Regions from separate parts of the Bradyrhizobium sp. JR4.3 genome, predicted to be linked through region 2. Evidence: predicted binding sites of a transcription regulator. Region 2 holds the regulator's gene; the other holds the start of a gene.
What was found. Region 2 encodes PhoB, which activates phosphate uptake and scavenging genes when phosphate is short. Its sites were predicted from a motif close to TGTCATNNANCTGTCAT; they were not measured.
Positions count from the first base shown of each region.

Region 1 (15,407 bases), on a different contig from region 2:
GTGCGAGCAGTTTGCTGTTGATCGCGAACGTCATCTCGCCGGGGATCAGGGCCATCAGCGCGTCGCAGATGGTGCGGCCTGCCGGCCCGTGCGGCTCGCGATGACCCGCAGTCAGCGACAGGCCGTGATCGTCGAACGCCTCGGGTTCGGCCACAACGATTTGGGCCAGCGGAAAGCGTGCCTTCACGGCCGTCGCGACGCCCGCGATCAGGCCGCCGCCGGAGGCCGGCGCTACCACGATGTCAGGGGCAAGACCGAGTGCCGCCATGTCTTCCGCGATTTCGCGGCCGGCGGTGCCCTGGCCGGCGATCACGAAGGGATCATCATAGGGCCTGACCAGTGTCGCGCCGCGCTTCTCGGCGATGCCGCGCGAGATCGCCTCGCGGTCGTCGCGGTCGCGCTCGTACAGCACGACCTCTGCACCGTAGGATTTGGTGCGCTCGCGCTTCGACAACGGCGCATCCGCGGGCATCACGATGGTCGCCTGCATGTCGAGGATCTTTGCCGCCGCCGCCACGCCTTGGGCATGGTTTCCGGAGGAGAACGCGACCACGCCGCCGGCTCGCTTGTCCTGCGGGATCGAGGCGACCTTGTTGAAGGCACCGCGGAACTTGAACGAGCCGGTGCGCTGGAGCATCTCCGGCTTGAGATAGACCTTTGCGCCGACGCGTTCGTTGAGCACGGGAAAGGACAACAGCGGGGTGCGGACGGCGAAGGGTGCGATCACGCGGGCTGCGGCATCGATATCGGCAGGGCCGATCGGGAGGAGCTGTTCTGTCATGCCTGATGTTATCGCGGCGGATGAGGCGCGAGCAAGACATCTCCGCGCGAGGATTTCGTCCCCTCAGGCGACGAATCGCGCCGGTTCTGCCCCGTTCCGGCCGGGCATCACGGCACCGACCGCCAAAATGCTGTCGATAAAAGCCCGGGCCGAGGCCTCCCAGGTGTAGTTGGCGGCGAATTCGACGCAGTCCTGCCGGGAGATGTCGAGTGCGGCGAAGCAGGCGCTGCGCAGATCGTGATCGAGTGCGCCGACCGGCGCATCGCCGATCACGTCGCGGGGCCCCTTCACCGGAAACGCCGCGACCGGCAGGCCGCTCGCCAGCGCCTCGAGCAGAACGAGGCCGAACGTGTCGGTCTTGCTCGGAAACACGAAGACATCGGCGGCAGCGTAAATGTCCGCCAGTTCCTCGCCATGCTTTTCGCCGAGGAAGATCGCATCCGGATAGGCCTCCTCCAGCGCGACACGCGCCGGACCATCGCCGACGATCACCTTGGTGCCGGGCAGGTCGAGGTCGAGGAACGCCTCGAGATTCTTCTCCACCGCGACCCGGCCGACCGAGAGGAACACCGGTGCCGGCAAGCAGAGATCGATCGCGCGGGGATGGAACAAATGGGTATCGACGCCGCGCGGCCACAGCACGACATTGTCGAAGCCGCGCTCGGTCAGCTCGCTGGCGAGCGCCGGCGTTGCCGCCATCACGGCGCGGCTGGGGCTGTGGAATCGGCGCAGTGCCCGCCAGATCAGCGAGCCCGGCACCGGCACGCGGGCGCGGACATATTCGGGAAAGCGGGTGTGGAAGCTGGTCGTGAAGGGCAGCTTGCGCTGGCGGCAATAGCGCCGGACCATCAGGCCGATCGGCCCCTCGGTCGCGATGTGGATGCTGTCGGGGTGCGCCTCTTCGATCAGCTTCGCGATTCTGCCCGGGCGCGGCATGGCCAGCCGCACGTCGCGGTAGCTCGGCATCGCAAAGGTGCGGAACGATTGCGGCGTCAGGAACGAGAATTCGACGTCGAGACTTTTGGCGGCGTCGGCAAGCTTGGTCAGCGTCCGAACCACACCGTTGACTTGCGGGTGCCAGGCGTCGGTCGCGACCAGGATGCGCATCAGGCTGCCCTTGTCATGCAGCTCTGGCTGCAACCTGCGGGACCTGTGCCGGCTTCTCGGCCTGGTCCGCCCAGGTGATGATCTCGAAATGGCCGTCGTCGTGCTCGACCAGCGCCGTGCAGCTCTCGACCCAGTCACCGCAGTTCATGTAGCGGATACCGCCCTCGTCGCGGATCACCGCGTAATGGATGTGGCCGCAGATCACGCCGTCGGCATCGTGGCGCCGCGCCTCGGCGGCGAGCGCCTGCTCGAACGCGCCGATATAGTTGACGGCGTTCTTGACTTTCTGCTTCGCCCATTGCGACAGCGACCAATAGGGCACCTTGAACATGCGCCGGAAGAAGTTGACAAAGCGATTGAGCTGGATCGCGAAGTCGTAGGCCTTGTCGCCGAGATGGGCGAGCCAGCGTGCGTTCTGCACCACGAGGTCGAAGATGTCGCCGTGGATGACGAGATAGCGCTTGCCGTCCGCACCGGTGTGGACGGTGTTCTCGACCACGTCGATGCCGCCGAAATGTGTGCCGTAATAGTTGCGCAGGAACTCGTCGTGATTGCCGGGGATGTAGATCACCTTGGCGCCCTTGCGCGCCTTGCGCAAAAGCTTCTGGACCAGGTCGTTATGCGATTGCGGCCAATGCCAGCTCGATTTCAGCGCCCAGCCGTCGACGATGTCGCCGACGAGATAGATCGTGTCGGCATCATGGAAACGCAGGAAGTCGAGCAGAAGGTCGGCTTGAGAACCGCGGGCTCCGAGATGAACGTCGGAGATGAACAACGTGCGAAAGCGCCGCTCCGGGCTCTCGTCACTCACATCGTAACTTCCCATGCGCCAGCCTGTAACAATGTCCCGTGACAGGGGGATGACCAATTGAACCTTTGAGGCACCTTCGGAACCGAATCGCGCTTGCCTCGCCCACCCCGCGAATATCAGTCGCATGCGACAATCAGGCGACATGGCGCCTCAGCGCCCTCCGCAAGAACCCGGAACTGCGGCGCGCTCGCGAGCGGCGTCAGTAAAATTTGTGGAAATGATGGATCGGGCCGTGGCCGTGGCCGACGCTGAAGCGGTCGGCGGCCGCGATCGCCGCGCTGATCCAGGTCTTGGCGTTGCGCACGGCGTGCTCGAGATCCTCGCCCCTGGCGAGCCCGGCGGCGACCGCCGAGGACAGCGAGCAGCCGGTGCCATGGGTGTTGCGAGTGGCAACGCGCGGCGCGGCGAGCGCGATCGTGGTGCTGGCATCGACGAGATAGTCGATGCTCTCGGCGCCCTCGCCGTGCCCGCCCTTGATCAGGACTGCCCGGCAACCGAGCGCCAGCAGTCGGCGCCCCTGGCTCTCGATCTCAGCCTCGCTGGCCGCGACCGGTTCGTCGAGCAGAGCCGCGGCCTCGGGCAGATTGGGTGTGATCACCGAGGCCAGCGGCATCAGTTTGATGCGCAGCGCGTCGACGGCTTCGGACGCGAGCAGGCGATCACCCGATGTCGCCACCATCACGGGATCGAGCACGACATGCCGGGGTGCCCAGCGCGACAGCGCGGCCGCGATCGCATCGATGCTGGCGGCTTGCGCCACCATCCCGATCTTGACCGCGCCGACCTCGAGATCGGAAAACACCGCGTCGATCTGCGCGGTGACGAATTCGGCGGGCACCGCGTGAATGCCGGTGACGCCGCGGGTGTTCTGCGCGGTCAGCGCCGTGATGGCGGAAGCGCCAAAGACGCCAAGCGCAGCAAAGGTCTTCAGGTCGGCCTGGATGCCGGCGCCGCCGCTCGAATCGGAGCCGGCAATGGTCAGCGCGACGGGCGTCGTCATGGGGCGATTTTCCGCGTTTTCGAAGCCATGGCCCGTCCTAGCGCGCCTGCCTCAACCCAGCAAGTTCGCTTGCTAAATCCGGCCGGGTTTGGCCTATTAGCCGCCAGATATGCTTTCGGAGTGACCGCGATGGTTCCCTTTTTCGTCCAGATCAAATGCAAGCTCGGCCAATCCTATGTGGTCGCCAATGCGCTTGCCGAAGCCGAGATCGCCTCCGAGATCTATTCCACGGCCGGTCAATACGACCTGCTGGTGAAGTTCTACGTCGACAACGACACCGATATCGGCCACTTCGTCAACGAGAAGGTGCAGGTGCTGCCCGGCATCCAGGACACCCTCACCATCATCACCTTCAAGGCGTTTGGCGCGAGTTGACCGTCCGGAAAAGGGCGGGCCTGATCAGGCGCCGCCCTCCTTGCGCTTGGGACGCGGCGGACCGTCCACCGGCGGCAGCGATTTGAGATAATCCGCCATCGCCGCGAGATCGTCCTCCGGCAATTGCGAGGTGTTCTTGATCACCCGCGTCATCGCGCCGCCGACGCTGTCGCCGTCGGGCAATTCGCCGGTCTTCAGGAAATAGGCAATATCCTTCGCGCTCCACTCGCCGAGGCCCTTCTGGGTGATGTTGGGCACCCATCCCTCGCCTTCCGGATTGGGACCGCCAGCGAAGCGTTGTCCGGCGATGATGCCGCCAAGCGCATTGCGCGGGCTGTGGCATTCCGCGCAATGGCCAAAACTGTTGACGAGATAAGCGCCGCGATTCCACTGCGGCGACTTCGCGCTGTTGGCGACGAAGGGCTTGCCGTCCAGAAATAAGAATTTCCAGATGCCGACGTTGCGCCGGATGTTGAACGGAAAGCGCACGTCGTGGTCGCGCACCTTGCCTGCAACGGCCGGCAGCGTTTTCAGATAGGCAAAGAGATCGAGCACGTCCTCGCGCCTGGCGTGCTGATAGGACGTGTAGGGAAAGGCCGGAAAATAATGCCGCCCGTCCGGCGCGACCCCGTGCATCACCGCGTTGACGAATTCGGCCTCGCTCCATTTGCCGATGCCGTCCGTCGGATCGGACGAGATATTCGGCGCGTAGAACGTTCCGAACGGCGACTTGATCGCGACGCCGCCGCCGAGCCTGAGACGATCGGGCTGGTCGGGGACGGCATGGCATGAGGCGCAGCCGCCGGCGTTGAACATCACCTGGCCATTGGCAAGATCAGGCACGCGGGCAGGCGCGGTGCCGGCGGCCGCCACCACCGGCGCGCTGAGCCACCAATAGACGCCCGCTGCGGCGAGTGCGGCGAGCAGCGCCACGGAGATTGTTCGTCGCAACATGCGGTCCTTTCGTCGTCGCGGCGAAGCTTATGACCGATGCCCTCGCGGCTCCAGCCACGAAGAATTTAGCCCACCGCGGCCTGAAACGGGAATAAACTGAAATGCTGGCTGTTGGAAGTTTGGCAGCCCAAACGGGTTCAGCAGGGAGAAAAACCATGAACAAGATCGTCATCGCCATGTCAGTGCTTGGCGCCGTTGCTTTTGCGGGTTCGGCCAGCGCGGAAAAGCTGAAAGCAACGCTCGACGCCAAGTCCGAGGTCCCCGCAACGACCAGCAGCGGCACCGGAACGGCTGATCTGGATTACGACGCCGCCAGCAAGAAGCTGTCCTGGAAAGTCACCTATTCCGGCCTGTCCGGCCCCGCTACCGCCGCGCATTTCCACGGACCCGCCGAGCCCGGCAAGAACGCCGGCGTCGCGATCCCGATTCCCGGCGCTGCCACCAGCCCGGCCGAGGGCTCGGCGACACTGACCGACGCGCAGGCCGCCGATCTGCTCGGCGGCAAGCTCTACGTCAACATCCACACCGCGGCCAATCCAGGCGGCGAGATCCGCGGTCAGGTGACGAAGTAAACTTCGCACAGACCAGCAAAAGGGCGGCTGCCATAGCAGCCGCCCTTTTCGATTCCCCGTAACCCTGGCGCAGACATCACACCTCAGGTTCGGCTGCGTTCAGCGCCTGCGCGAGGTCGGCGATCAAATCCGACGGGTGTTCGATGCCGATCGACAGCCGGATCGTGGAATCGAGCACACCGATTTTCCGGCGGATGTCGGCGGGAACGCCGGAGTGGGTCATGGTGGCGGGCAGGCTCGCAAGCGACTCCGTTCCACCGAGGCTCACCGCCAGCTTGAGGATCTGCAGCGCATTGAGGAATTTCATGGCGGCGGCCTTGCCGCCGACGATGTCGAACGAGAACGTGGACCCCGCCCCTGTGCATTGCCGCGCAAACACAAGTCCATCCGGCGACGCCGCCTCGTGATGACCGAGATAGTGCACCTTGGCCACTTTTGGATGATCGCGCAGATAGTCCGCCACGAGGCGCGCATTCGCGTCGGCCTTTTCCATGCGCAGGCTCAGCGTCTCGAGCGAGCGGTTGATCATCCAGCAGGAATGCGGATCGAGCTGGGTGCCGATGGCGCCCCGGAGCGCCTTGATGCCCTTCACGACCGCCTTCGCGCCGAGCGCGGCGCCCGCGATCAGATCTGAATGTCCGCCGACATATTTCGTGAGCGAGTACAGCGAAATATCCGCGCCGTGCTCGATCGGCCGCTGAAACACCGGTCCGAGCAGCGTATTGTCGCAGGCGATGATCGGAACGTGTCCTTGGGTCTTTCCGATGGTCTCGGCGACACGCCGCATCATCGCGATGTCGACCAGCCCGTTGGTGGGGTTGGCCGGAGTTTCGATCAGAATCATCGAAACCCGGCCCTTGCGCATGGCCTCCTCCGCGGCCTGGCCGACCACGGCTTCGTCAACGCCATCGGCGAAGCCGACGGCGCCGATCGACAGACGCGCAAGCGTATTCGTCAGCAGGGTTTCCGTCCCGCCATAGAGCGGCTGGGAGTGCAGAATGACATCGCCGGGGCGAACGAACGCCAGAATCGTGGTCGCGATCGCCGCCATACCCGACGAGAACAGCGCGCAGCTCTCGGTGCGCTCGTAGATCGCGAGCCTGTCCTCGACGATTTCGCTGTTGGGGTGATTGAAACGCGAATAGACCAGGCCCGCGCCCATCCCTTCCGGCGGCTCGCGCCGGCCGGAGACGAAATCGAAGAAGTCCTGCCCGTCCTCGGCCGTCTTGAACACGAAGGTCGAGGTCAGGAACACCGGCGGCTTGACCGCGCCTTCCGACAATTGCGGATCATAGCCATAGGTGAGCATCAGCGTTTCCGGATGCAGCATATGGTTGCCGATGTGCGTCTTCGACGGGAACGGTTTTACCATGGCTTGTCTCGCTGTTGCTGATTTGAGGTGCTCGCCGCGGGTTGGAACTCCTGATGTCCTGAATGAGTCAGGAGCGGGATGCGTCGGCGTCAAAAGCTCACGCCAATGCCGCGGCGGCTGGAGCAAAGATAGCTGCTCCGGCGGCGATCCGTCAGGCCTTGCGAACAGAATTTCCAGCGGCGGCACGCGGACATGAAAAAAGCGGCTGCTGTCGCAACCGCTTTTTCCCGATTCCCAGTAGCCCGGATGGAGCGAAGCGCAATCCGGGGCAGTCTGTCGGCGCGGATGGATTTCCCGGATTGCGCTGCGCTCCATCCGGGCTACGAATCTTTTTCTTGCCTCAGCCGTTCTTCACGCGAAACGTCTCGTGGCAGCCGCCGCATTCCTTGCCGACCGCGGGGAAATTCGCCTTGAGCGAGTCCAAATCCTTGATCTTGCCCTTGGCCTCGCCAACGACCTTGACGAAGCTCGCGACCTTGGCATCGAATCCGGCCTTGTCCTCCCAGACCTTCGGCGAGGCGCTGTAGTCGCCCTCGGGCTTCATGCCCTTTGTGCTCGCGGGAAACAGGTTCGGCAGCTTCTTGGCGGTGTCCTCGAACTGTGCCAGCGCGCTGTCCACCGTGGCCTGGTCGTAGGGCTTCTCGCCCTTGACCATCGCCGCCACTGCGCCGGCGTTCTTGCCGTTGCCCTTCATCAGGGTCTGGACCTCCTTGACGGAGTCCTGTTGTGCCCAAACCGCGCCCATGCCGAGCAGGAGCGCGCCCCCAACAACCAACACTCGCTTCATTCGCAAAGTCCCTTTCCTTGATGCAGGATTGCCTTGATGCAGGATCGCCGTGCTGCACGATCGTGCCGACCCCTCAATGGGGCCAACACCGCTCGGCAGATTTCATTCCCTGAAAAATTGTCACAGGCTGTGGCGGCGATGGTGCTCGTTGACGGCGATCCACACCCGCTCCGGGGTCGCCGGCATATCGATGTGGTCGATCTTGTATTCGCGCCAGAGCCCGTCGACGATGGCATTGACGACGGCCGGGCAGGACCCGATCGCGCCCGCCTCGCCCGCACCCTTCACCCCCAGCGGATTGGTCTTGCAGGGAACGTTGGCCGTCTCGAACACGAAGGCTGGCCCGTCCGCCGCGCGCGGCAGCGCGTAGTCCATGAAGGTCGCGGTGACCAGCTGGCCGTCGCCCGCGCCATAGACCACCTGCTCCATCAACGCCTGGCCGATGCCCTGCATGGCGCCGCCATGGACCTGCCCGGCCAGCAGCAGCGGATTGAGCGTCATGCCGAAATCGTCGACGATCACGTAGTTGACGATTTTGATAATGCCGGTGGCCGGATCAATCTCGACCTCCGCGACATGGGTGCCGTTGGGATAGGTGCCGTCGGCGCTGGCAAAGGTCGCGCTCGCATTGAGCTTCGACGGATCGACGCCGGGACGCTTGGCGAGGTCGGCGAACGAGATCGAACGGTCGGTGCCGGCGATGCGCACCAGCCCATCGGTAATCTCGAGGTCGCCGGCACTAGCTTCCAGCGCCTGCGCTGCGATCTCCTTGAGCCGCGCGCCGAGCTCGCGGGTCGCACGCTCGACGCTGACACCGCCTGACGGGATCGAAGCCGAGCCGCCGGTCCCCAGCCCGGTCGCGATCATGTCGGTGTCGCCCTGGTGGACGTGCACGCGCTCGGGCGCCACGCCGAACTGCTCGGCGACGATCTGCGCATAGGCGGTCTGATGGCCCTGCCCGCTCGACTGCGTGCCGATCAGGACGGTGATATCGCCATTGGGGTCCATCCGCACATTGGCGGTCTCCTCGCCCATGGTGCCGCAGACCTCGACATAGCTCGCAAGTCCGATGCCGCGGATCAGGCCATTCTTCTTGGCCGCCTTGGCGCGCTTGCCAAACTCCTTCCACTCGGCGATCTCCATCGCGCGCTTCAGATGCGCGGCGAAGTCGCCGGAATCGTAGACCTTGCCGGTCGCGGTCTTGTAGGGCAGCGCCTTCGGCTGGATGAAATTCTTGCGGCGGATGGCATCCGGCGTCATGTCGAGTTTTCGCGCGCAGGCGTCCACCAGACGTTCGATGACGTAAGCAGCCTCAGGCCGCCCGGCGCCGCGATAGGCATCGACCGGCACGCTGTTGGTGAAGATGGTGCGCACCCGGCAGTGGAACGCCTGGATGTCATAGAGGCCCGGCAGCATGCCGGCGCCGCCATGCGGGATATAGGGCCCGAAGGTCGACAGATACGCGCCCATGTCACCCATCAGGTCGCAATCCATCGCGAGGAACTTGCCGTCCTCGGCCAGCGCCATCTTCGCGGTGGTGACGTTGTCGCGGCCCTGCGCATCGCCCATGAAATGCTCGGTGCGGTCGGCCGCCCATTTCACCGCCTTCTTCAGCTTTCGCGCGGCGACTGCCAACAGGGCATATTCCCGATAGGGAAACAGCTTCGTGCCGAAGCCGCCGCCGACGTCGGGGCAGATCACCCGCATCTTGTCGGTCGGGATGTTGAGCACGTTCTGGCAGAGGATATCGCGCAGGCGATGGCTACCCTGACTGCCGACCGTCAGCGTCAGATGGTCGCGCTTGGCGTCGTATTCGCACACTGCCGCGCGCGTTTCCATGAAGTTCGCCACCACGCGCGGATTGACGATCGAGATCTCGGCCACCGTATGCGCTTTGGCAAACGCCGCTTCGGTCGCTTTCTTGTCACCGATCGAGACGTCGAACAGCACGTTGCCGGGCTTGTCCGGCCAGACCAAGGCTGCGCCCTTCTTCACGGCGTTGACGACCCCGGTCACCGCCGGCAGCGGGCTCCATTTGACGTCGATCGCCTCGATCGCGTCGCGGGCCTGGTCGATGGTCTCGGCCACGACGAAGGCAATGGAATCGCCGACATGGCGAACCTCGTCCTTGGCGAGGATCGGGTAAGGCGGGCCCTTGAACGGGTCGGTCTCGAGATTGAACAGGCACGGCAGGTCACCGAGATCGGCGACGTCGGCCGCGGTCAGGATCAGCGCAACGCCGGGCAAGCCGCGGGCGCGGCTCGCATCGATGGTGTATTTGGCATGCGCATGCGGCGAGCGCAGCATCAGGCAGCGCAAAGCGGCCTGCGGCGCATAATCGTCGGTATAGCGGCCCTTGCCGCGGATCAGCGCGTCATCCTCCTTGCGCAACACACTTTGGCCAACGCCGAACTTGATGGGAGCCGCCATTTTCTCGTCCCGTTTCTCATGGTTGTTTTGCCGACATATTGCCGTGGAAAAACTGGCAAGGCAAACGGGTTTAGCCATGCGAAAACCATCCACCGCCCTTACATGTCAGAGCAGGATGGAACGGAAGAGCCGCAACTCGGTCATTTCGCTGTGAGGATCGGTCCGCTTGATGGCATGATAGTTGCCGAACCCACCCCGCAGTGCACGCCTGAGAACAAGCAGCCGTGCTAACGACTGCTTGCTCACAAAGCGCATGTCCGCTTTGGATGACTGATCATTTACATCCCCCCGCGGCTCCATAGATCCGTGGCGCGATCCCTCAGCCTATCGATAGCCCGTTCAGGCGAGATGTAGTCGAGCTCGCCACGCGTCAAGCCGATATCCATCAGCTCTCTGTCACTCAAGTCCTGCAAGGCGATTTGTGGGCCGCGTCGCCAGCGCCAGTCCTGGAGCGCACGCCAGTATCGCGCGAGCAACCCTGGGATGCTCCGCGTCGATGCAAGTTCGAGGGGCAGCCCCTCGGCCTCGGATGTGATGTTCGTCTGTTGGGGTGGCATCGGACGCTCCTGCTGTTGTGCCGGCAGGGAAGCGTGACCAAACAAAAGGCCCCGTCCGATGCCGGCGGGGCCTGGTGAAAAGATGTCGTCGTCGAATTCCTAGCGCACGACTCCTTCCACGGCCCAGCCGAAGCGGGTCATGTGGTTGCGGTTGAGTTTGCGCACTGATTTGATCATGCGCTGCGATTACCACAGCAATCGCGCAAAATCAAGAGATGTGTAGAGGTCGGTTGCAGCCTGGAAGCGAACCCCTTACTCAAGCGCTTTCTTGCCCCTACACACGCCCTCAGTACTTCGTCTACTTCGCTTCCACGTATCGTGCGAAGTTGTCGAGGATTGCCTGCCAACCACCTTGCTGCTGCTCGACCGAGTGCGTCGATTCGCCATCGAAGACCACGCGGACGAGAACGCCCTTCGGGCCGGGCACAAACTCGACTTCGGCTTTTCGCTCGCCGAACGCGTATTCGATCCGCTTGTGCTCGATGATTTTAGTGTAGGTACCGGCGAAGTCAAAGCCCATGCTGCCATCCTTGGCCTCCATGCGAGATGAGAAGACACCCCCTTCTCGCAGATCGACGATCGCCTTGGTCGTATGCCAGTCGTCGGACGCGGCGTTCCACTTCATGATGTCGGCCGGCGTCGTATAAGCGCGCCAGACCTGATCGATGGGGGCTGCTACGTTGGTTTCGACGGTGATCCTCATAAACAGTGCTCCTGGTTCGATTTTTGCCGGCTCAAGGTGACGGCATCACGTCAATTGTGCAGGGTCCATCCGCCGCACTTCCGAGATGTGTCCATCCAAGGACGATCGAGACTAGCCCGTGCCGACAAGGTCGAGCCGTCAATGCGTTGAAAATATGAAAAAGCTAACCGCGCACCAGCGAGACCAACCAGCGGTGGCCGAACAGCGCAAGGATGGCGAGCGCATAGACGATCGTGCCCCCGACGGCCAGCAGAAGCAGCGTCAATTCGTCTCGGAAGTGCATCGAGCCCAACGATGGACCGCCGAAGCGCGCGATGAGCCAGAAGGCGGCGGCCAGGATGATCCCGGTCAGCAGGAATTTGGCGAGCGACAATAGCCACGCGCGGTCCGGCACGAGAAAGCCTCGCCGCACCGCGAAGAACAGCACCAGCAGCAGGTTGGTCCAGACGCCGACGGCGGTTGCTAGCGCAAGGCCGATCTGGGCCAGCGATCCCATTAAGGCAATTTTCAAGGCGACGTTGACCGCGATGCCGGTCAGCGACGCCCGCACCGGCGTCGCCGTGTCCTTGCGCGCATAGAAGGTTGCGACCGCGCTGCGGATCAGCACGAAGGGGATCAGACCGATGGCATAGGCCGCGAGCGTGGCGCCGGCGGCGGCGGCATCGGCTTTCGAGAACGCACCGCGGGCGAACAGCGCGCGCATGATCGCGTCGGGCACGGTGAGGAAGGCGGCGACAAACGGCACCGAGAACAGCAGCGTGAAATCGAACGCACGGCGCTGCGCCTTCATCGCACCGTCATGGTCGTTGGCTGTGATCCGCCGCGACATCTCCGGCAGCAGCACCGTGCCGATGGCAATGCCGATCACGCCGATCGGGAGCTGGTTGAGACGGTCGGCATAGTACAGCGCCGACAGCGCGCCCGCCGGCAGGAAAGTCGCGATGATGGTATCGGCAAACAGCGCGAGTTGCGTGCCCATAGAGCCCAGCGTCGCCGGACCAAGCGCCTTGAAGAAGCCGCGGACGTCTTCGTCGAGCTTGAGCGGCGCAAAGCGCGGCAAGCCGCCATGGCGGGCGAGATCGCCGGCGAGCAAGAAATACTGCAAAAAGCCAGAGATGAGGACACCCCAGGCGGCGGCGTGGCCCGCGCTGGGAAACCAGGCGGCGAGCGCCAGCGTCATCATCATCGAGATGTTGAGGAAGATCGAGGCGGCCGCAGCGCTGGCGAAGCGCTGCATCACGTTGAGCATGCCGCCGTAGAGCGTCACCAGCGTGATCAGCAGCAGATAGGGAAAGGTGATCCGGGTCAGCTCGATCGCGAGCTTGCGCTGCTCGGCGTCCTCGGAAAAGCCGGGCGCCAGAAGGCTCATGGCCTGCGGCATGAACAGCCAGGCGACGATCAGCAGCACCACCTGCGAGGCCAGCAGCAGCGTGAAGATGCGGTCGGCGAACAATCTTGCCGCCCCCTCCCCGCGCTCGCCATGGACGTGCGCATAGGCCGGCACCCAGGCGGCGTTGAAGGCGCCCTCGGCAAAGATCGCACGGAAATGGTTGGGCAGCCGCAGCGCCACGAAAAAGGCGTCGGCCACGGGCCCGGCGCCGAGAATCGCCGCGAGCATGATATCGCGGGCAAATCCCGTCAGCCGCGAGAGCAGGGTGTAACCACCAACCGTGAAGATACGTCCGAGCATGCGTCTGTTTTAGAGCATGGCGAGATTAGGTCTAGGTGCAAGCCGCGGGGCAGGTGCGCTCCCTCCCCCGCCTGCCGGGGAGGGCTGGGGAGAGGGTGTTTCCACAAGCGATCTCCCAGAGGAGAGAGCCCTCACCCGGATCGCTGCGCGATCCGACCTCTCCTGCAACCGGGAGACGTTAAGCCAGCCAGCAGCAGCGAAATCAGATTTAAAGCGCCCCGCGCACGGCCGCGATGATTCGCTCCTGATCGGCTTCGGTCAGATAGGCATGCATCGGCAGGCTGATGACGTCCTGCGACAGGCTCTCGCAGCCCGGCAGACCGCCCTCTGCGACCGGGTACTGCTTGTAGGCCGTCTGCTGATGCATCGACTTGCCGTAATAGATCGCCGTCGGCACGCCCTGGGCCTTCAGCGCGGCGGCAAAGCCGTCGCGGTCGGTGCCCTCAGGAAGGCGGATCGTGTACTGCGCCCAGACCGACGTATTGCCGGGAGCCACGCGCGGCACGGTGACCACATTGCTGAGACCGCGCGCATAGCGCTCGGCGACCTTGTTGCGGGCGGCGATCTCGTCATCGAAGATCTTCAGCTTCTCGATCAGGATCGCGGCCTGCATGGTGTCGAGCCGGCCGGTCAGGCCGAGGCGGACGTTGTCGTATTTGTCGACGCCCTGCCCGTGCACGCGGATGCTGCGCAGCGTCGCCGCGAGCTCGTCGTCATCGGTGAAGATCGCGCCGCCGTCGCCGAAGCAGCCGAGCGGTTTTGCGGGGAAGAAGCTGGTCGCGGTGGCAAGCGCCAGGGTCCCGAGCTTGCGGCCCTTGTAGCTCGCGCCAAAGCCTTGCGCCGCGTCATCGAGCACGAACAGGCCTTCGGCCTTGGCGATCTCGGCGATGGCGTCATGATCAGCCGGCTGGCCGAACAAATCGACCGGAATGACCGCGACCGGCTTGAAGCCGGCCTTGCGGGCGGTTGCGATGCCGCGCTTGAGCGATTCCGGGCTCACGTTGAAGGTGGCTTCGTCGACGTCGACATAAACCGGCGTCGCGCCGGTCCGCGCCACCGGCGAAGCCGTCGCGATGAAGGTGAAGGACGGACACAACACGGCGTCGCCCGGCCCGACATTCTTCGCCATCATCACCATCAGGATCGCATCGGTGCCGCTGGCGCAGCCGATGACGTGCTTGGCGCCGCAATAGGCCGCAAGCTGCTTCTCGAGCTCGGCGACCTCAGGGCCGTTGACGAACTGACAATGATCGAGAACGCGCTTCACGGCGGCATCGAGCGAATCGCCAAGTCGGCGGCGCTGCGAGGCGACATCGATGAAGGGAATGGGTTCGGAACGCAGATGCTGGTTCATGGCGCCTTCTTGGCTGGTCGACATGGAAAGAGTTCAGCCGGCAACGCGGCGCGGACCCTTGCGGGCAGACGACGAGGCGGCCGGCCGCGACGGCGTTTCCAGGCACTGCGTCGCGATCTCGAGGCTGGCGACGCCTTCGTCGCCGGTAACCGCCGGCGTCTCGCCGTTGCGTACGGCCTTGAGGAACGCGATCAGCTCGGCGCGGAGCGGCTCGTCATGGCCGACCGGCAGATGCCGCATCGAATAGCTGCCGTCAGGCTTGAAGCCGAAACATTCGGTGACCTGGCGCGTCAGGAGATCGCCCATCACGTATTTGCCGCGAGTCGCGACCGTGACACTGCGTGCCTTGAACGGCGTCAGCCAGTTGGTATTGATGTGCGCGAGCACGCCGTTGGCAGTGCGGAACTGCAAGAGCGCGATGTCCTCGCGCTCGGCGACCGCACTCGACAATTGCGGCTGCACCTCGACGATGTCGGATTCCGTGAACCAGCGGATCAGATCGATGTCGTGCACGGCAAGATCGATGACGACACCGACATTGGACATGCGCGGCGGGAACGGCCCGACGCGCGTGATCGCGATCGACAGAATATCCTCGCCCGCGATCGCCTGCTTGACGGCGGCGACCGCCGGATTGAAGCGCTCGACATGGCCGACCATCAGCGTCACGCCGGCCTTTTGCGCAGCAGTGACGATGTCGCGGCCTTCCGCGACCGTGGACGCAATCGGCTTCTCGACCAGCACGTGGATGTTCTTGGCGATGCAGGCGAGCGAGACCTCGTGATGCAGATGGGTCGGCGCCGCGATGGTCACGGCATCGACGCCTTCGGCCAGCAGCTGGTCGAGCGTCTCGAAGCTCGCGCAATTGGCAAGCTCCATCGCCCGCGTGCGATGTGCCGGCGAAGGATCGACGA
Region 1 covers NZ_JBEPQF010000036.1:55,824-71,230, forward strand. Annotated here, with positions in the region: gene ABIB91_RS34965 (threonine/serine dehydratase family protein) at 1-781, opposite strand, end outside; gene ABIB91_RS34970 (glycosyltransferase family 4 protein) at 845-1,888, opposite strand; gene ABIB91_RS34975 (UDP-2,3-diacylglucosamine diphosphatase) at 1,902-2,714, opposite strand; gene thiD (bifunctional hydroxymethylpyrimidine kinase/phosphomethylpyrimidine kinase) at 2,899-3,699, opposite strand; gene ABIB91_RS34985 (Lrp/AsnC ligand binding domain-containing protein) at 3,829-4,074, shown strand; gene ABIB91_RS34990 (c-type cytochrome) at 4,099-5,028, opposite strand; gene ABIB91_RS34995 (CHRD domain-containing protein) at 5,184-5,600, shown strand; gene ABIB91_RS35000 (cystathionine gamma-synthase family protein) at 5,677-6,972, opposite strand; gene ABIB91_RS35005 (c-type cytochrome) at 7,313-7,759, opposite strand; gene ABIB91_RS35010 (xanthine dehydrogenase family protein molybdopterin-binding subunit) at 7,880-10,189, opposite strand; gene ABIB91_RS35015 (DUF1127 domain-containing protein) at 10,468-10,746, opposite strand; gene ABIB91_RS35020 (SRPBCC family protein) at 11,045-11,449, opposite strand; gene murJ (murein biosynthesis integral membrane protein MurJ) at 11,613-13,139, opposite strand; gene ABIB91_RS35030 (DegT/DnrJ/EryC1/StrS family aminotransferase) at 13,348-14,493, opposite strand; gene ABIB91_RS35035 (Gfo/Idh/MocA family oxidoreductase) at 14,527-15,407, opposite strand, start outside.
Region 1: ABIB91_RS34975 (UDP-2,3-diacylglucosamine diphosphatase) is a predicted target of PhoB. The motif match lies at 2,738-2,754, and genes of this name have one in related genera.

Region 2 (15,407 bases):
ACGGGCGCGGCTGTGCGCACATATTCCATCGCATAGTTGCGATAGGCTTTTTCCAGTCGCGGTCTTGGCCAGCTTGCGACTGGCAACGCCGGAGCCGCGGCGGCATCGAACAGCGGCGCTTCGAGATGCCGCGCGAACACGAGGCGCTGGTCGAGCTCGAGCGGCTGGTCATATTGGTGATAGTAGCCTTCGAGCCCGTCCTGGCCGTCGACGCTCTGCTTGGTGCAGACGAACCCTAATCTGGTATCGCCAAGCGCCACACCGTTGTTGGCGTGCCAGCCGCGCAGCATCGCGCGCGAGACTTCGCCCGGCACGCCGCAGATGGCAGTGCCCTTCCAGATCCAGCGCGGCGGCGGATAACGGATCCAGGCTTTGCGATCGCTCTCATGCATGTATTCGACGTGCACGCCGCCGATCCAGTTGGAGAGGTAGTGATATTGCGCGGCCGCCACGGCGGGCGGCAGATGGGTCAACCCGAGCTTCTCCAGCCCCGGCAGAAAGCGCTCCTGCTGCTGGCGGCGGAACACGCGAAAGACGAACTCCGCAGCATCCACCGTGCCGCGACGCGTGACCACGGTGAGGATCAGGCCGGTGAAATAGGCGTGATAGAGATCGGCAACCGCGCGCCAGCGTTTCCATTGAGCTTCCTGCGCGGGGTCTGATGCGGCGGTCATGTTCGCTCCCGATCGTTGTTTTGATCGAGTGTGTCACTGCATCCGGTGACGGACAAGCTAAGCCGCACGCAGGGCGCCCTGCACGCCGCCAATTCCGCATCGCGAATTTTGCGCAGGCTTAATTTTGCGCAGCTTTGGCGGCACGCTCGCGCTCGACGCGCTCGGTCACGTCGCGCGCCATCGCCACCGATCCCTGCACCACGCCAGCGGCGTCCCGCACCAGCGCGAAGGTCATCTCGATGTAGAGCTTGCGTCCGTCCTTGTGCAGCGCGCGGGTCAGTGTCGGTTTGCCCGCAAGCTTCATCGCGCCGCTGGCAAGCGCGGCCTCGAAGCCTTTCCAGTGCGCGGCACGCAGATGTTCGGGAATGATGAGGTCGAGATTCTGACCCAGCGCTTCGTCCGCGGAGAATCCGAACAGTGCGGACGATGCGCGATTCCACCGCATGATCGTGCCGGAGCGATCCGAATAGATCAGCGCGTCTGCGACGTCGTCGAGGATTTTTGCGTCGAGTTCGGATTGATCTGTCATTTCGCCACCTCGGACGTAGCCCGGATTCGCTTCTTATCCTGACACAGATTCGGTGTCATCGCCCGACTTGATCGGGCGATCCAGTATTCCAGAGGCGGATGTGATCGAACCGATAGGCTGCGGCGTACTGGATGCCCCGGTCAAGCCGGGGCATGACAGCGGAAGGTGAGCCTATCCCTACACCCGGAAATGCTTGCTCAGCTTCAGCCCCTGGGCCTGGTAATTTGAGCCGATGCGCTGGCCGTACATGGCGTCGGGGCGCGCCAGCATCTTTTCATAGACGAGGCGGCCGACGATCTGGCCGTGCTCGAGGATGAACGGCACCTCGCGCGAGCGCACTTCGAGCACGGCGCGCGACCCCAACCCGCCGGCGCCGGCATAGCCGAAGCCGGGATCGAAGAATCCGGCATAATGCACGCGGAACTCGCCGACCAGCGGATCGAACGGCACCATCTCCGCGGCGTAATCGGGCGGCACCTGCACCGCCTCTTTCGACGCCAGGATATAGAACTCGCCGGGATCGAGGATCAGGCTGCCGTCGGGACGGGCCGAGATCGGCTCCCAGAACTCCTCGACGGAATAGCCGGCGCGGCGATCGACGTCGATCACGCCGGTGTGGCGCTTGGCGCGGTAGCCGACGAAGCCGCCGCTCTTCTCGCCGGAGAGATCTACGGAGACGGCGACGCCGCCGGTGAGATCGGCATCGTCGATATCGACGAGACGTTCGGTCGCGTGCAGCGCCTCGAGGTCGTCGATGTTGAGGATGGCATCGCCGGTGCGGAAGCGTACCTGGCTCAGGCGCGAGCCCTCGCTGACCAGCACCGGGAACGTCTTGGGGCTGATCTCGGCATAGAGCGGGCCGTGATAGCCGGCACCGATCATGTCGAAGCGGCGGGTGCCGTCGGCGATCACGCGGGTGAAGACGTCGAGCCGGCCGGTCGAGCTTTTCGGGTTGGCGGCCGCGACGATCTCCGGCGGCAGCGCGAGGCTTTCGAGCAGCGGCACGATGTAGACGCAGTTGGTCTCCAGCACCGCGCCGTCGGCGAGGCTGAACTCGTGCAGCTTCAATTCGTCGATGCGCTCGGCAACGGTGGCGCCGGGACCAGGCAGGAAGCTGGCGCGAACGCGATAGGCGATATCGCCGAGACGCAAATCGAGGCTCGCCGGCTGGATCTGGCTTTCGACGAAGTCGTAAGCGGGCAGGATGAGACCGCCCTCCGCCATCGCCGCGATCATGCGGTCGGGCAGGATACCATTGGCGTCGGCGGCGACCGTGAACGTCAACCCGGGGTCCTCATCAGGGATCAAACACATCCCGACATGCGGGAAATATGAGCGTTTTACGGCTATCCGATGGACGTCTTGACGGAAAGGGCATTGCGGAATATGAGCATGACTTATCCCGTGGTGATTTGAGCCGGCCGGCTTGCAGCCACGTTAAATAAGTCGCTAAACAGGCCGGGGACCTCTGTGATCCCGGCCCGTGGAAATATTCCAGGCCGGTTTTTTTGTGGCCATTTTCGATGGTCACTTCAGGAGGTCCTATGTCGAAGTCCCCGGGGCCAACCGCGCAATACCGTCCCGAAACTCGCCTGGTTCATTCCGGCACCCTGCGCTCGCAATATGGCGAGACCTCGGAGTCGCTGTTCCTGACCCAGGGCTACGTCTACAACAGCGCCGAGGAGTGCGAGGCGCGGTTCAAGGGCGAGGACCCCGGCTTCATCTATTCACGCTACTCCAATCCGACCATCGCGATGCTCGAGCGCCGCATGATCGAGCTCGAAGGCGCCGAAGCGGCACGTTCCGCCGCGACCGGCATGGCCGCGGTGACGACGGCGATCCTGGCGCCGCTGAAGGCCGGCGATCACGTCGTGGCCTCGCGCGCGCTGTTCGGCTCGTGTCTCTACGTCGTGCAGGATTTGCTGCCGCGCTACGGCATCGAGACCACGCTGGTCGACGGCCTCGATCTTGACCAGTGGCAGCGCGCCATGAAGCCGAACACCAAGACGTTTTTCCTGGAGAGCCCGACCAATCCGACGCTCGACGTGCTCGACATTCCCGGCATTGCCGAGATCGCGCACAGCGGCGGCGCGCGGCTCGTCGTCGACAACGTGTTCGCCACGCCGATCTGGCAGAGCCCGCTCGCGCTCGGCGCCGACGTCGTGGTCTATTCCGCGACCAAGCACATCGACGGCCAGGGCCGCTGTCTCGGCGGCATCATCCTGTCCTCGGAGGCGTTCATCGCCGAGCACATCCACAATTTCATGCGCCAGACCGGCCCGTCGATCTCGCCGTTCAACGCCTGGGTGCTGCTCAAGGGCCTGGAGACGCTCGCCGTGCGCGTGCGCGCGCAGACCGAGACGGCCGCGCGCATCGCGGACGTGCTGGCGAGCCATCCGAAGATTTCGCGGCTGGTGTTTCCCGGCCGCGCCGATCATCCGCAGGCGGCATTGGTGAAGAAGCAGATGCGCGGCGGCTCGACGCTGGTCGGCCTCGAGGTCAAGGGCGGCAAGCAGGCGGCGTTCCGCGTGCTCAACGAGCTCAAGCTCGCCAAGATCTCGAACAATCTCGGCGACGCCAAGAGCCTCGTCACGCATCCGGCAACGACGACGCATCAGCGCCTGAAGCCGGAGGACCGCGCCGCGCTCGGCATCAGCGAGGGATTCATCCGCTTCTCGGCGGGGCTGGAGCACGCGGACGATCTGATCGAGGATCTGACCGCGGCGCTGGAGAAGGCGTAGCCACACACTCGGAATCGTAGGGTGGGCAAAGCGAAGCGTGCCCACCCTTCACGATCGCGGTGCCGATAGATGGTGGGCACGGCGCGCGAAGAGCGCGCCTTTGCCCACCCTACGGCACCAAGCTACATCGGCCGGTACGTCCGCACGTCCGCGGGCACGTTCACGCCGAGCTTGATCTGGCCGACGGAGCGGATGATGTCGTCGCCGAGGAGCTGGGCGAAGCAGGCGTAGCCCCAATCGTTCATGTGCAGGCCGTCGGCGATCACAAAGCTCTCGACCGGAAGCGACTGCTTCTCGTGCCAGTCGCGCATCACCTCGAAGCGCGGGAAGATGCCGACGTGACGGAGCTCAGCGACCTTGCCGAGCAGCTTCACCATCTTGCCGGCGCTCTCGGCGCGCTGGTTGACGGCTGGCGAATACTGCGGATCGACCAGCACGACGTCGGTGCCGCCGGCAGCCTGGATGCGGCTGATGCCGTCCTCGACGAGCTTGGCGGTATCGCCGGGATCGAGATTGCGCAGCACCGCATTGGTGCCGACCTGCCAGATCACCAGATCCGGATGCACGTCGATCACCTCCTTCTGAAGGCGCTTCATCATCTCGGGCGCGTCCTCGCCGCCGACGCCGGCATTGACGACGGTGATGTCGGCTGTCGGATAGTGCCGGTGCAGCTGCGCGGCAAGACGATTGGGATAGTTGAACTCCGGCGAGCTCGCACCGAATCCCGCGGTCGAGGACGAGCCGAATGCGACGATGACGACGGGCTGGCCGGCGACGAGCTTGCCCGCGACATGCGGCAGCGAGCCCATCGCCTTAGCGCCGCCCTTCGGCGACAGGCAGGGCACGCGGCTGAAGACGTCGCCGGCGGATTTCGCGACCTGCTTCACCTTGTCGATGGCGCGCGCCGTGATGCCGCGCTGGTCGGGGGACGTCGCTGCGACGGTCGTCTGGGACGGTGAAGCGGGAGCCGGATTAGCCGACTGCTGCGGGGCCGGCGTTGCCTGCGCGCCCTGCGTCTGCGCGTGCGATTGCGAGGCCGGACTCAGCAACAGCAGCACCGCTGCTGCAGGCGCAGCCAGCCATGCCGTCAGGCAAAAAGGGCGGAGAGAACTCATTAACGCTAGACCTCAATTTTGCTGCTGGGCCGGCTCCAGATGCGCAGCGTCGATCACGAACTGTGCCAACGCCCGGCCAAGGCAATCATGGACCTGCTTCGCCAGCTCAGGCCCGCGCGACGGGCTGAACAGGTCGAACTGCCCCTGGTCATTCCACTGCCGCATGATCGCGAAACGATCGAACAGCGGAATATCGTGCTCCTGCGCCACCACCCGCATATTGTCGAGGTATGGCGGCACCGAGATCATGGTTTCGGTACGCGGACTGTACTGCAAGTTCATCAAGACGACGTCAGCCCCTGCCTTTTGCAGCGCAACAACCCCTCCGGTCACTGCGCCGCGAAAATCATCGGGATCGATGGCTCGGATAGCATCGACAGTCCCGGTCTGCCAGATAACCAAAGTAGGTGCTTTTGCTTCCATCAGCTTAACGAAACTGGCGGCCGCCTCCTCGGCCGTTTTCTTGCTCTGTATTTCTACGGAGACGTGGACTATCTCGGACGGCGACAGCTTGTCCTTCAGAATGGCCTGCATCCGCGCCGGATAAGAGGCGTCCTCGGAAGCCGGAATTGTGGTCGAGCGACTGCCGATGACCAGGATTTCGAGCGGCTTGCCGGCCTTCACGGCATCGGCGACCTTGGGAAGCTGGCTTTCGCTCGTGAGCAGATAGGACGGCACTTCACAGGCTGCGGGCGCGGCTGAAGCAGCCGGCGCAGCATCGTCCGCGCGCGCCGGAGGCGCGGCGAGACCACCGCACAGCAGGATCAGGCTCAGGAAAACCTTCGCCTTCATCAGCCCCCTCCCGCCATATCGGCGCTGCCGACGGCGCTTTTGGTTTTCGAACCGCTCTTGTCAGCCACCCGCTTGTACCACGAAATCAGCCAGGCCATGGCCCACATGATCAGAATTCCGGAGAGACTAATTAGCGCATGCATGACCGGGCCGCCCGAGACCTCGGCCAGGATGAAATGGCCGGCAAAGGCGAGGAAGACGCCGAGACAGAATATCTCCAGGGAATGCGAGCCGCACAGGATCAGCGGCCGCAGCCATGGCGATTTCAGGCCCGGCCAGTCCCGCGGCAGGACGCGTACGGTGAGCGCGGCCAGCGCCAGGAAATGCGTGAAGCGCAGCACGTCCAGGTCGGCCTTGTCGATCGGATACATCCACTGCTCGAGCCGCTTCGGCATGAAATGGGAGAGCTGCGGCACATACCAGGTCAGCGTCACGTAGAATGCCGCGACCAGATAGGCGATCGCGATCCACATCGTCACCCGCGAAGCCAGAATGCGCGACATGCGTCGCGCACCTCCGAGCGCGCACCATGCCCCGAACACGAACAGCAATTGCCAGGCGAAGGGATTGAAGGCCCAGAAGCCGTTCGGATAGGCGGACAGATAGAGGTCGTATTCCCAGGTCACCGCGTAGAGCGCGACCGAGAGGCCGAGCGTCACGTCGGGGCGCCATTTCATCAGCCACAGGATCAAGGGCAGCGCCAGCATCAGCACGATGTAGAGCGGCAGCACGTCCATGTTGACCGGACGGAAGCGCAGCAGCAGCGCCTGCACGATCGTGACATCGGGCTGCTTGAGGAAATCCATGATGCCCATCTCTTCGGTGTAGAGCGGGTTCTCGAACCTGGTCGCGACATAGGAGATCTCGGCGAGGAAGATCGTGAACAGGAAAACGTGGGCGACATAGATCTGCCAGACGCGCCGCAGGATGCGCGCGGTGGCGACGACGATGCCGGACTCCAGCATCGCCCGACCGTAGACGAAGGCGGCGGTATAGCCGGAGATGAAGATGAATATCTCGGTGGCGTCGCTGAAGCCGTAATTGCGGATCGTGAACCAGGTCAGAAGGCTCGGCGGCAAATGGTCGATGAAGATCAGCCACAGCGCGAGGCCGCGGAACAGGTCGAGCCGGAGCTCGCGCTCGCCGATGGCGGGCAGCGAAATGGCCGGCGCGGCCGCGCGCCGCTTTGCCCCCGCGGACTTGACCTCCACAGGTTTAGCGGTTCCCGCGATCGTCGATCCCGTCACTTGGTCGGCAATAGTCATCGGGGGCCTAAAAACCCTTCCGCAAATCGCGACGTGGCAAGGAGTGTACCGGTCCGGCCGTCATCTCGCAAAGCCGCCGGATCACATGCAAGTACGTTTGGACCTACACTTGGACGTGTACTTCCCTGCGAATTCAGGCGGGACGATGTCGCCAAGGCCGCCTCCGGCGTTTGGTTCCCGGGCGGTTTTCGGTATGATGGCAATCATGTACCGCGCCGTGACCCGCCAGATCGAAGTGACCGTCGAGCCGAACTTTGTTCCGGAGCAGTCGTCGGCCGACCGCTCCCGTTATTTCTGGGCCTACACCATCGTCATCACCAATTCCGGCGATGAGACCGTGCAGCTCAAGACGCGGCACTGGATCATCACCGATGCCACCGGCCGGCAGCAGGAGGTGAAAGGCGAGGGCGTCGTCGGCGAGCAGCCGACGCTCGCGCCCGGCGAACGCTTCGAATACACCTCCGGCGTGCCGCTCACGACCGCCTCGGGCTTCATGACCGGCCGCTACCAGATGGTCAGCGCAAGCGGCGAACGCTTCGAGATCGACGTGCCGACGTTCTCGCTGGACAGCCCGGACAACAAGCGTGTGTTGAACTAGCGCTGGAAATGGTGGGCACGCTTCGCTTTGCCCACCCTACGGCACCGCGCTACGCGTCCTCGACGCCCGCCTCATCCGGTGTGAACTCGTACACCGAGCTGCAGAACTCGCAGGTCACGACGACCTTGTCGTCCTTGACCATTGCGGCACGGTCGTCGGACGAAAAGCTCTTCAGCATCGATGCCACCGCATCGCGCGAGCAGGAGCATTGCGCCTTCAAGGGCAGCGGATTGAACACGCGCACGCCGCGCTCGTGGAAGAGACGGTAGAGCAGCCGCTCGCCGGACAGCTCGGGATCGATCAGCTCGACGTCTTCGACGGTTTCGATCAGCGAGCGCGCCTCGACCCAGGCATCGTCTTCAGCGACGGCATGGACCTCGACGCCCTCGGGCGCATCGCCGGGATGCAGATCGGCCTGCCGGGCGCGCTCGGGCGCCTTCGGCAGGAACTGCATCAGCATGCCGCCGGCGCGCCAGCGATGCTTGCCGCCGTCGTTCGAACGCCATTCCTCGCCGACGGCGAGACGCACGCGGGTCGGGATCTGCTCGGAGCGCAGGAAATATTCGTGAGCGGCATCTTCCAGGCTACCGCCGTCGAGCGCGACCAGGCCCTGGTAGCGGCTCATGTCGGGGCCCTGGTCGATGGTCATGGCGAGATGACCGTGGCCCAGCAGCGCGCCGGAATGCGTGCCGGAATCCTGGACTTCGCCGAGGCGCGCGGCGTCGTAACGCGCATAGGCGCGCAGGCGATCCGGCGCCTGATAGTCCACAACCAGGAACGACACCGGACCGTCGGTCTGGGCCTGGAGGATGAAGCGGCCCTCGAACTTCAGCGACGAGCCGAGCAGCGTGGTCAGCACGATGGCCTCGCCGAGCAGCTTGCCGACCGGCGCCGGATAATCGTGCTTGGTCAGGATCTCGTCGAGCGCCGGACCAAGCCGCACCAGGCGACCGCGCACGTCGAGCGCGTCGACCTCGTAGGGCAGCACGGCGTCGTCGATCGGAACCGCGGATGGCGCACGAACCGGGCCTTCGGGCCCGGTTTTCATGTCAGGGGATTGGGAAACCATGGCGCTTTATCTGGGGTCGGAAGGCGGAATTGAAAGGGGGGCGGCTGCATCCGGAATGCAGAACGGATCGTACGCAAGCACGGCAAACTCGGTGTCGTCCTGGCGAAAGCCAGGACGACGATCCAAAGCTACTTCACCGGCCCGCGTTACTTCACCGCGTCGAAGCACCAGGCCAGAATGCCCTTCTGCGCGTGCAGGCGGTTTTCGGCCTCGTCGAACACGACGGATTGCGGACCGTCGATCACCTCGTCGGTGACCTCCTCGCCGCGATGGGCGGGCAGGCAGTGCATGAACAGCGCATCGGGCTTGGCCAGCGACATCAGCTGGGCATTGACCTGATAGGGCTTGAGCACGTTATGGCGGTGCTCGCCTTCCTTGTCGCCCATCGACACCCAGGTGTCGGTCACGACACAATCGGCGCCCTTCACGGCGGCTTCGGCATCCGTGCCGAGCATGATCGGCGCGCCGGTCGCCTTGATGAAGTCGCGCATCGCTTTTTTCGGCGCGAGCTCCGGAGGCGTCGCGACATTGAGCTGGAACTTGAAGCGCTCGGCGGCGTGCGCCCAGGACGCCAGCACGTTGTTGTCGTCGCCGGTCCAGGCCACCGTCTTGCCCTCGATCGGGCCGCGATGTTCCTCGTAGGTCATCAGGTCGGCCATCACCTGGCAGGGATGCGAGCGCCGCGTCAGGCCGTTGATAACGGGCACGGTGGCGTTCGCCGCAAGCTCCAGCAGCGCATCGTGATTGAGGATGCGGATCATGATGGCGTCGACATAGCGCGACAGCACCCGCGCGGTGTCGGCGATGGTTTCGCCGCGGCCGAGCTGCATCTCGGCGCCGGTGAGCATGATCGGCTCGCCGCCGAGCTGGCGCATGGCGACATCGAACGACACCCGCGTCCGCGTCGAGGGGCGCTCGAAGATCATCGCCAGCGTCTTGCCTTCGAGCGGCCTGACCGGCTGATGCGCCTTCTGCTTCGCCTTCATCGCGGAGGACGCGGCCAGCATGCGCTTGAGCTCCGACAGCGGCAGCTCGTTGATATCGAGGAAGTGCTTCGGTGTTTTCTTGGGCGTTTTATCGGGCGACGTGCTCATCAGCTTGCCGCCCGCTTGTTGCCGGACAACGCCGCGCAGGCGCGCTCGAGCCGCCCGACGCTGTCCTCGATCTCGGCTTCGGTGACGATCAAAGGCGGCAGGAAACGCACGACATTGTCGCCGGCACCGACGGTGAGCAGTTTTTGGTCGCGCAAGGCGGCAACGAGATCGCCGGAGGGCACCACGGCCTTGATGCCGATCAGGAGGCCCTCGCCGCGCACTTCGCTGACGACATCGCCATGACGGTCGATCACGGAAGCGAGCTTCTGCTTGAGCAGCAGCGACATCCTCTGCACGTGGTCGAAGAAGCCGGGCTTGAGCATGACGTCGAGCACGGTATTCGCCGCCGCGATCGCGAGCGGATTGCCGCCGAAGGTCGAGCCGTGCGAGCCCGGCGTCATGCCGGACGCCGCTTCCGCGGTCGCAAGGCAGGCGCCGATCGGGAAGCCGCCGCCGAGCGCCTTGGCCAGCGACATCACGTCAGGTTCGACGCCAAGGCGGCGGTATGCGAACAGATCGCCGGTGCGGCCCATGCCGGTCTGCACCTCGTCGAAGGCGAGCAACAGGCCGCGCTCGTCGCAGAGCTGGCGCAACGCCCTCAGGAAGGCGGGCGTTGCCGAACGCACACCGCCCTCGCCCTGGATCGGCTCGATCAGGATGCCGGCGGTCTGCGGACCGATCGCCTTTTTCACTGCCTCGAGATCGCCATGCGCGACCTGGTCGAAGCCCTCCATGGGTGGGCCGAAACCTTCGAGATATTTTGCCGAACCCGTCGCGGCCAGCGTCGCCAGCGTGCGGCCATGGAAGGCGCCTTCGAAGGTGATCATGCGATAGCGGTCTGGATGGCCCTTCGCGGCGTGATAGCGGCGCACGATCTTGATCACGCATTCCAGCGCTTCGGCGCCGGAATTGCAGAAGAACACGAAGTCCGCGAAACTTTCATTGCACAGGCGCGCGGCAAGCTTTTCGCCGTCCGGGCTCTGGAACAGGTTCGACATGTGCCAGAGCTTCGTGGCCTGTTCCTGCAACGCCGCGACCAGCGCCGGATGGGCATGGCCGAGCGCATTCACCGCCACCCCGGAGGTGAAATCGAGATAGCGCTCGCCATTGGTCGCGATCAGCCAGCAGCCTTCGCCACGCTCGAAACCGAGGTCGGACCTGGCGAAAACGGGGAGCAAATGCGGCGCTGCGCTGTTAGTCATGACGGTCACTTGAATGTTGCGGACGGTGTGAGCGTGCATTACGCAACGCACCATCGACCGGCCCGGAAAACGAAACGTGCCGCCTCTTGAGGGCGGCACGTGCGACTATCTTAGGCCTGGTGAATCGGGTGTCAATGCCGCCCGGAAAGCCTCGCGAAACGCTGAATCCGTAGTCTTGCGGTGCCGATTTTGCGGGATTTAGCCACGGAACATGTGGAAGCGAGTCGGCGGACTCTTGCGCGGGAGTCACGCCATATTGTAGCGTTTGGATTGTCAGATACGACATCTCGTGCAGTGGTTCTGATCTTTAAGTCCTTATGTACCGGCGTAAACGTTCGGGCGTTCAAGACGCGCCCGGCGAGCCTTAAGGGATTCTGGCGGCACGGGTTTTTGAAGGCTTAGGCATTCGCTGCGAGGCCCCAGGATGGCTGGCGCGCAGCGAGGGAAAGGGTGCAATGACGGTTTTGACCTGGTCCGATGATCGCGTCGAGCAGCTGAAAAAGCTCTGGGAGGCCGGACTTTCGGCCAGCCAGATCGCGGCGGAGCTCGGCAATGTGACCCGCAATGCCGTGATCGGCAAAGTGCACAGGCTCGGTCTTTCGGGCCGCGCCAAGAGCCCATCATCGGCAGCGCCCCGGCCGCGCAAGGCGCGCCCCGCGCAGCACATGATGCGGGTGAGCCGCCCGATCTCGCGCGGCAACACCGCGCTGGCGCAGGCCTTCGAGGTCGAGGCTGAGCCGGATCCGGTCACCTACGACAACGTGGTGCCGATGAGCCAGCGGCTGTCGCTGCTCGAATTGAACGAGGCGACCTGCCACTGGCCGGTCGGCGATCCCTCGAGCCCGGACTTCTTCTTCTGCGGTGGACGGGCGCTGTCCGGCCTGCCCTATTGTGCCCAGCACTCGCGTGTTGCGTACCAGCCGGCGTCGGATCGGCGCCGCGCACCGGTGAAGCCGGGTCCGCGGTAATCACGGCAAGTCGTCGCGCAAAGACAGTTCAATAATTTCAGTGTCGTCCTGGCGAAAGCCAGGACCCATACTCCGAGCACGCAGTAGTCGTGCGAAAGGGGTAACTCTGAGTCTTCGCCAAACCACTCCCTGTGGTTATGGGTCCCGGATCAGCGCTCGCTTCGCTCGCTTGTCCGGGACGACATCGGAGAATGCAGGGACAGCTCGCCAACAAACGAGCCTGCAACCCTACACCTGCTCCGCCTTGGCAAACCGATCATCCAGCGCGTAGCCGGCGCCGCGGACGGTGCGGATCGGGTCCTGTTCGCGGCCGAGATTGAGCAGCTTGCGCAGACGGCCGATATGCACGTCGACGGTGCGCTCGTCGATATAGATGTCGCGGCCCCAGACGCTGTCGAGCAGCTGCTCGCGCGAGAACACCCGGCCCGGATGCTCCAGGAAGAACTCCAACAGGCGATATTCGGTCGGACCGAGATCGATCGGCCGGCCCGATCGCGCCACGCGGCGCTTGTCACGGTCGAGCTCGATGTCGCCAAAGGCAAGCACGGTGGCGAGCCGCTCCGGGCTTGCACGCCGCAGCAGGCCCTTCACGCGTGCCAGCAGCTCCGGCACCGAGAACGGCTTGACGATGTAATCGTCGGCGCCGGTCGCAAGACCCCGCACCCGCTCGCTCTCCTCGCCGCGCGCGGTGAGCATGATGATCGGGAGCTGCTTGGTCTCGGGACGGGTGCGAAGCCGGCGGCACAGTTCGATGCCTGACAGGCCCGGCAGCATCCAGTCGAGCACGATCAGATCGGGGATGTGCTCCTTGAGGCGGGTGTCGGCGTCGTCGCCGCGCATCACCGTCTCGACGTCATAGCCGTCGCCTTCGAGGTTGTAGCGGAGAAGCTCGGTCAGGGCTTCCTCGTCCTCAACCACCATAATGCGTGCGCCCATCGGGTCGTCGCTCCCTTAAGTCTTCAGGTGTTCGGTACCGTGTTGGCGAAGGTCGTCATGTCGCCCTTCGGCCGCTTGTCGGTGATCGCCTGGCCCTCGATCATGTAGAACACGGTCTCGGCGATGTTGGTGGCGTGGTCGCCGATCCGCTCGATGTTCTTGGCGCAGAACATCAGGTGAATACAGAACGAGATGTTGCGCGGATCCTCCATCATGTAGGTGAGGAGCTCGCGGAACAACGAGGTGCAGATGGCGTCGACTTCCTCGTCGCCCTTCCACACCGCCATCGCCGCCGGCAAATCATGCGCGGCATAGGCGTCCAGCACCGACTTGACCTGCTGCTGCACGAGGTCGGTCATGTGCTCGAGGCCGCGGAACAGCTTGAGCGGATGGAAGTCCGTCTCCAGCGCCGCGACGCGCTTGCCCATGTTCTTGGCGAGGTCGCCGATGCGCTCGAGATCGGTCGCGACGCGCATGGCGCCGACGATCTCGCGCAGATCGACCGCCATCGGCTGGCGGCGGGCGATGGTGAGCACCGCACGCTCCTCGATGCGCTTCTGCAGCGCGTCGAGCTCGGTGTCGATGGCGACGACGCGCTGGCCGAGCGGGACGTCGCGGCGGATCAGCGCGTCGACGGACTCGACGATCATGCGCTCGGCGATGCCGCCCATCTCGGCGACCAGGCGGGTGAGTTCCTGGAGGTCGGTGTCGAAAGCCTTTGCGGTATGTTCGGAAGCCATGTCGCGTCTCCTAGCCGAACCGGCCGGTGATGTAATCCTGCGTGCGCCGGTCGGTCGGCGACGTGAAGATCTTGCTGGTGTCGTCGAACTCGATCAGCTCGCCGAGATACATGAAGGCGGTCTTGTCGGAGACGCGCGCCGCCTGCTGCATGTTGTGGGTGACGATCGCGATCGTGTAATCCTCGGACAGCTCCTGGATCAGCTCCTCGACCTTGGCGGTCGAGATCGGGTCGAGCGCCGAACAGGGTTCGTCGAACAGGATCACCTCGGGCCGCACCGCGACGGTGCGGGCGATGCAGAGGCGCTGCTGCTGGCCGCCGGAGAGCGACAGGCCGGAGGCGTTGAGCTTGTCCTTGACCTCGTTCCACAGCGCGCCGCCGCGCAGCGCCTTCTCGACGCGGCCGTCCATTTCGGACTTCGAGATCTTCTCATACAGGCGGATGCCGAACGCGATGTTCTCGTAGATCGTCATCGGGAACGGCGTCGGCTTCTGGAACACCATGCCGACGCGGGCGCGCAGCAAATTGAGGTCCAGCTTGCCGTCGAGGATGTTGGTCTGGTCGAGCATCAGCTGACCGGTGGCGCGCTGGCCGGGATAGAGGTCGTACATCCGGTTGAAGATGCGCAGCAGGGTCGACTTGCCGCAGCCCGACGGACCGATGAACGCCGTGACGCGATTGGCGCCGAGCGTCAGGTTGATGTTCTTCAGCGCGTGGTGCTCGCCGTAATAGAAGTTCAGGTTGCGCACGGTCACCTTCGGGGGCGCCTCCGGCAGCACTGGCGCGTGGGGCAGCCCACCGGCCGCGCTCATCGACGATACTGAAAGATCACTCATTTTGCGGTCCTCTCGGCGCCAAGGATGCGCGCGCCAATATTAAGGGCAAGAACGGTCAGGGTGATGAGCAGCGCCCCGCTCCAGGCCAGCTGTTTCCAGTAGGCATAGGGGCTCTGCACGAAGTTGTTGATGGTGACCGGCAGGTTCGCCATCGTCTTGTTCAGGCCGAGGCTGAAGAACTGGTTCGACAGCGCGGTGAACAGCAGCGGCGCGGTTTCACCGGCGACGCGAGCGGTCGCGAGCAGCACGCCGGTGATAAGGCCGGAGCGCGCGGCGCGATAAGCGATCCGCTTGATCACCAGCGAACGCGGCAGGCCGAGCGCCGAGGCCGCCTCGCGCAACGCGTTCGGCACCAGCAGCAGCATGTCCTCGGTCGTGCGCAGCACCACCGGGATCACGATGACCGCGAGCGCGAGCGAGCCTGCGATCGCCGAGAAGCCGCGCATCGGCACGACCACCGCGCCATAGATGAACAGGCCGATGATGATCGAGGGCGCCGAGAGCAGGATGTCGTTGATGAAGCGGATCACCGAGGTCAGCCGGTCATTGCGGCCGTATTCGGCGAGATAAGTCCCGGCGAACATGCCGAGCGGCGCGCCGATGCCGACGCCAATCACGGTCATGATCAGCGAGCCGACGATGGCGTTGAGCAGACCGCCCTCATTCGATCCGGGTGGCGGCGTGTTCTCGGTGAACAGCTGGACGTTGAGTCCCGCCAGTCCGTTGTAGAGCAGCGTGATCAGGATCAGCGCGAGCCAGGTGACGCCGAAGGCCGTTGCGGCGATGCAGAGCCCGCGAACGACGATGTCCTTGCGGCGGCGGCGTGAATAGATCGGATTCATGGCGCTA
Region 2 covers NZ_JBEPQF010000008.1:217,786-233,192, forward strand. Annotated here, with positions in the region: gene ABIB91_RS15980 (hypothetical protein) at 1-674, opposite strand, end outside; gene ABIB91_RS15985 (PAS domain-containing protein) at 793-1,203, opposite strand; gene ABIB91_RS15990 (2'-deoxycytidine 5'-triphosphate deaminase) at 1,381-2,517, opposite strand; SAM riboswitch at 2,598-2,677, shown strand; gene ABIB91_RS15995 (O-succinylhomoserine sulfhydrylase) at 2,748-3,944, shown strand; gene ABIB91_RS16000 (SGNH/GDSL hydrolase family protein) at 4,067-5,059, opposite strand; gene ABIB91_RS16005 (SGNH/GDSL hydrolase family protein) at 5,072-5,851, opposite strand; gene ABIB91_RS16010 (OpgC domain-containing protein) at 5,851-7,116, opposite strand; gene apaG (Co2+/Mg2+ efflux facilitator ApaG/CorD) at 7,310-7,714, shown strand; gene ABIB91_RS16020 (Hsp33 family molecular chaperone) at 7,764-8,783, opposite strand; gene argF (ornithine carbamoyltransferase) at 8,930-9,877, opposite strand; gene ABIB91_RS16030 (aspartate aminotransferase family protein) at 9,877-11,079, opposite strand; gene ABIB91_RS16035 (GcrA family cell cycle regulator) at 11,535-12,047, shown strand; gene phoB (phosphate regulon transcriptional regulator PhoB) at 12,276-12,983, opposite strand; gene phoU (phosphate signaling complex protein PhoU) at 13,007-13,723, opposite strand; gene pstB (phosphate ABC transporter ATP-binding protein PstB) at 13,734-14,558, opposite strand; gene pstA (phosphate ABC transporter permease PstA) at 14,555-15,400, opposite strand; gene pstC (phosphate ABC transporter permease subunit PstC) at 15,405-15,407, opposite strand, start outside.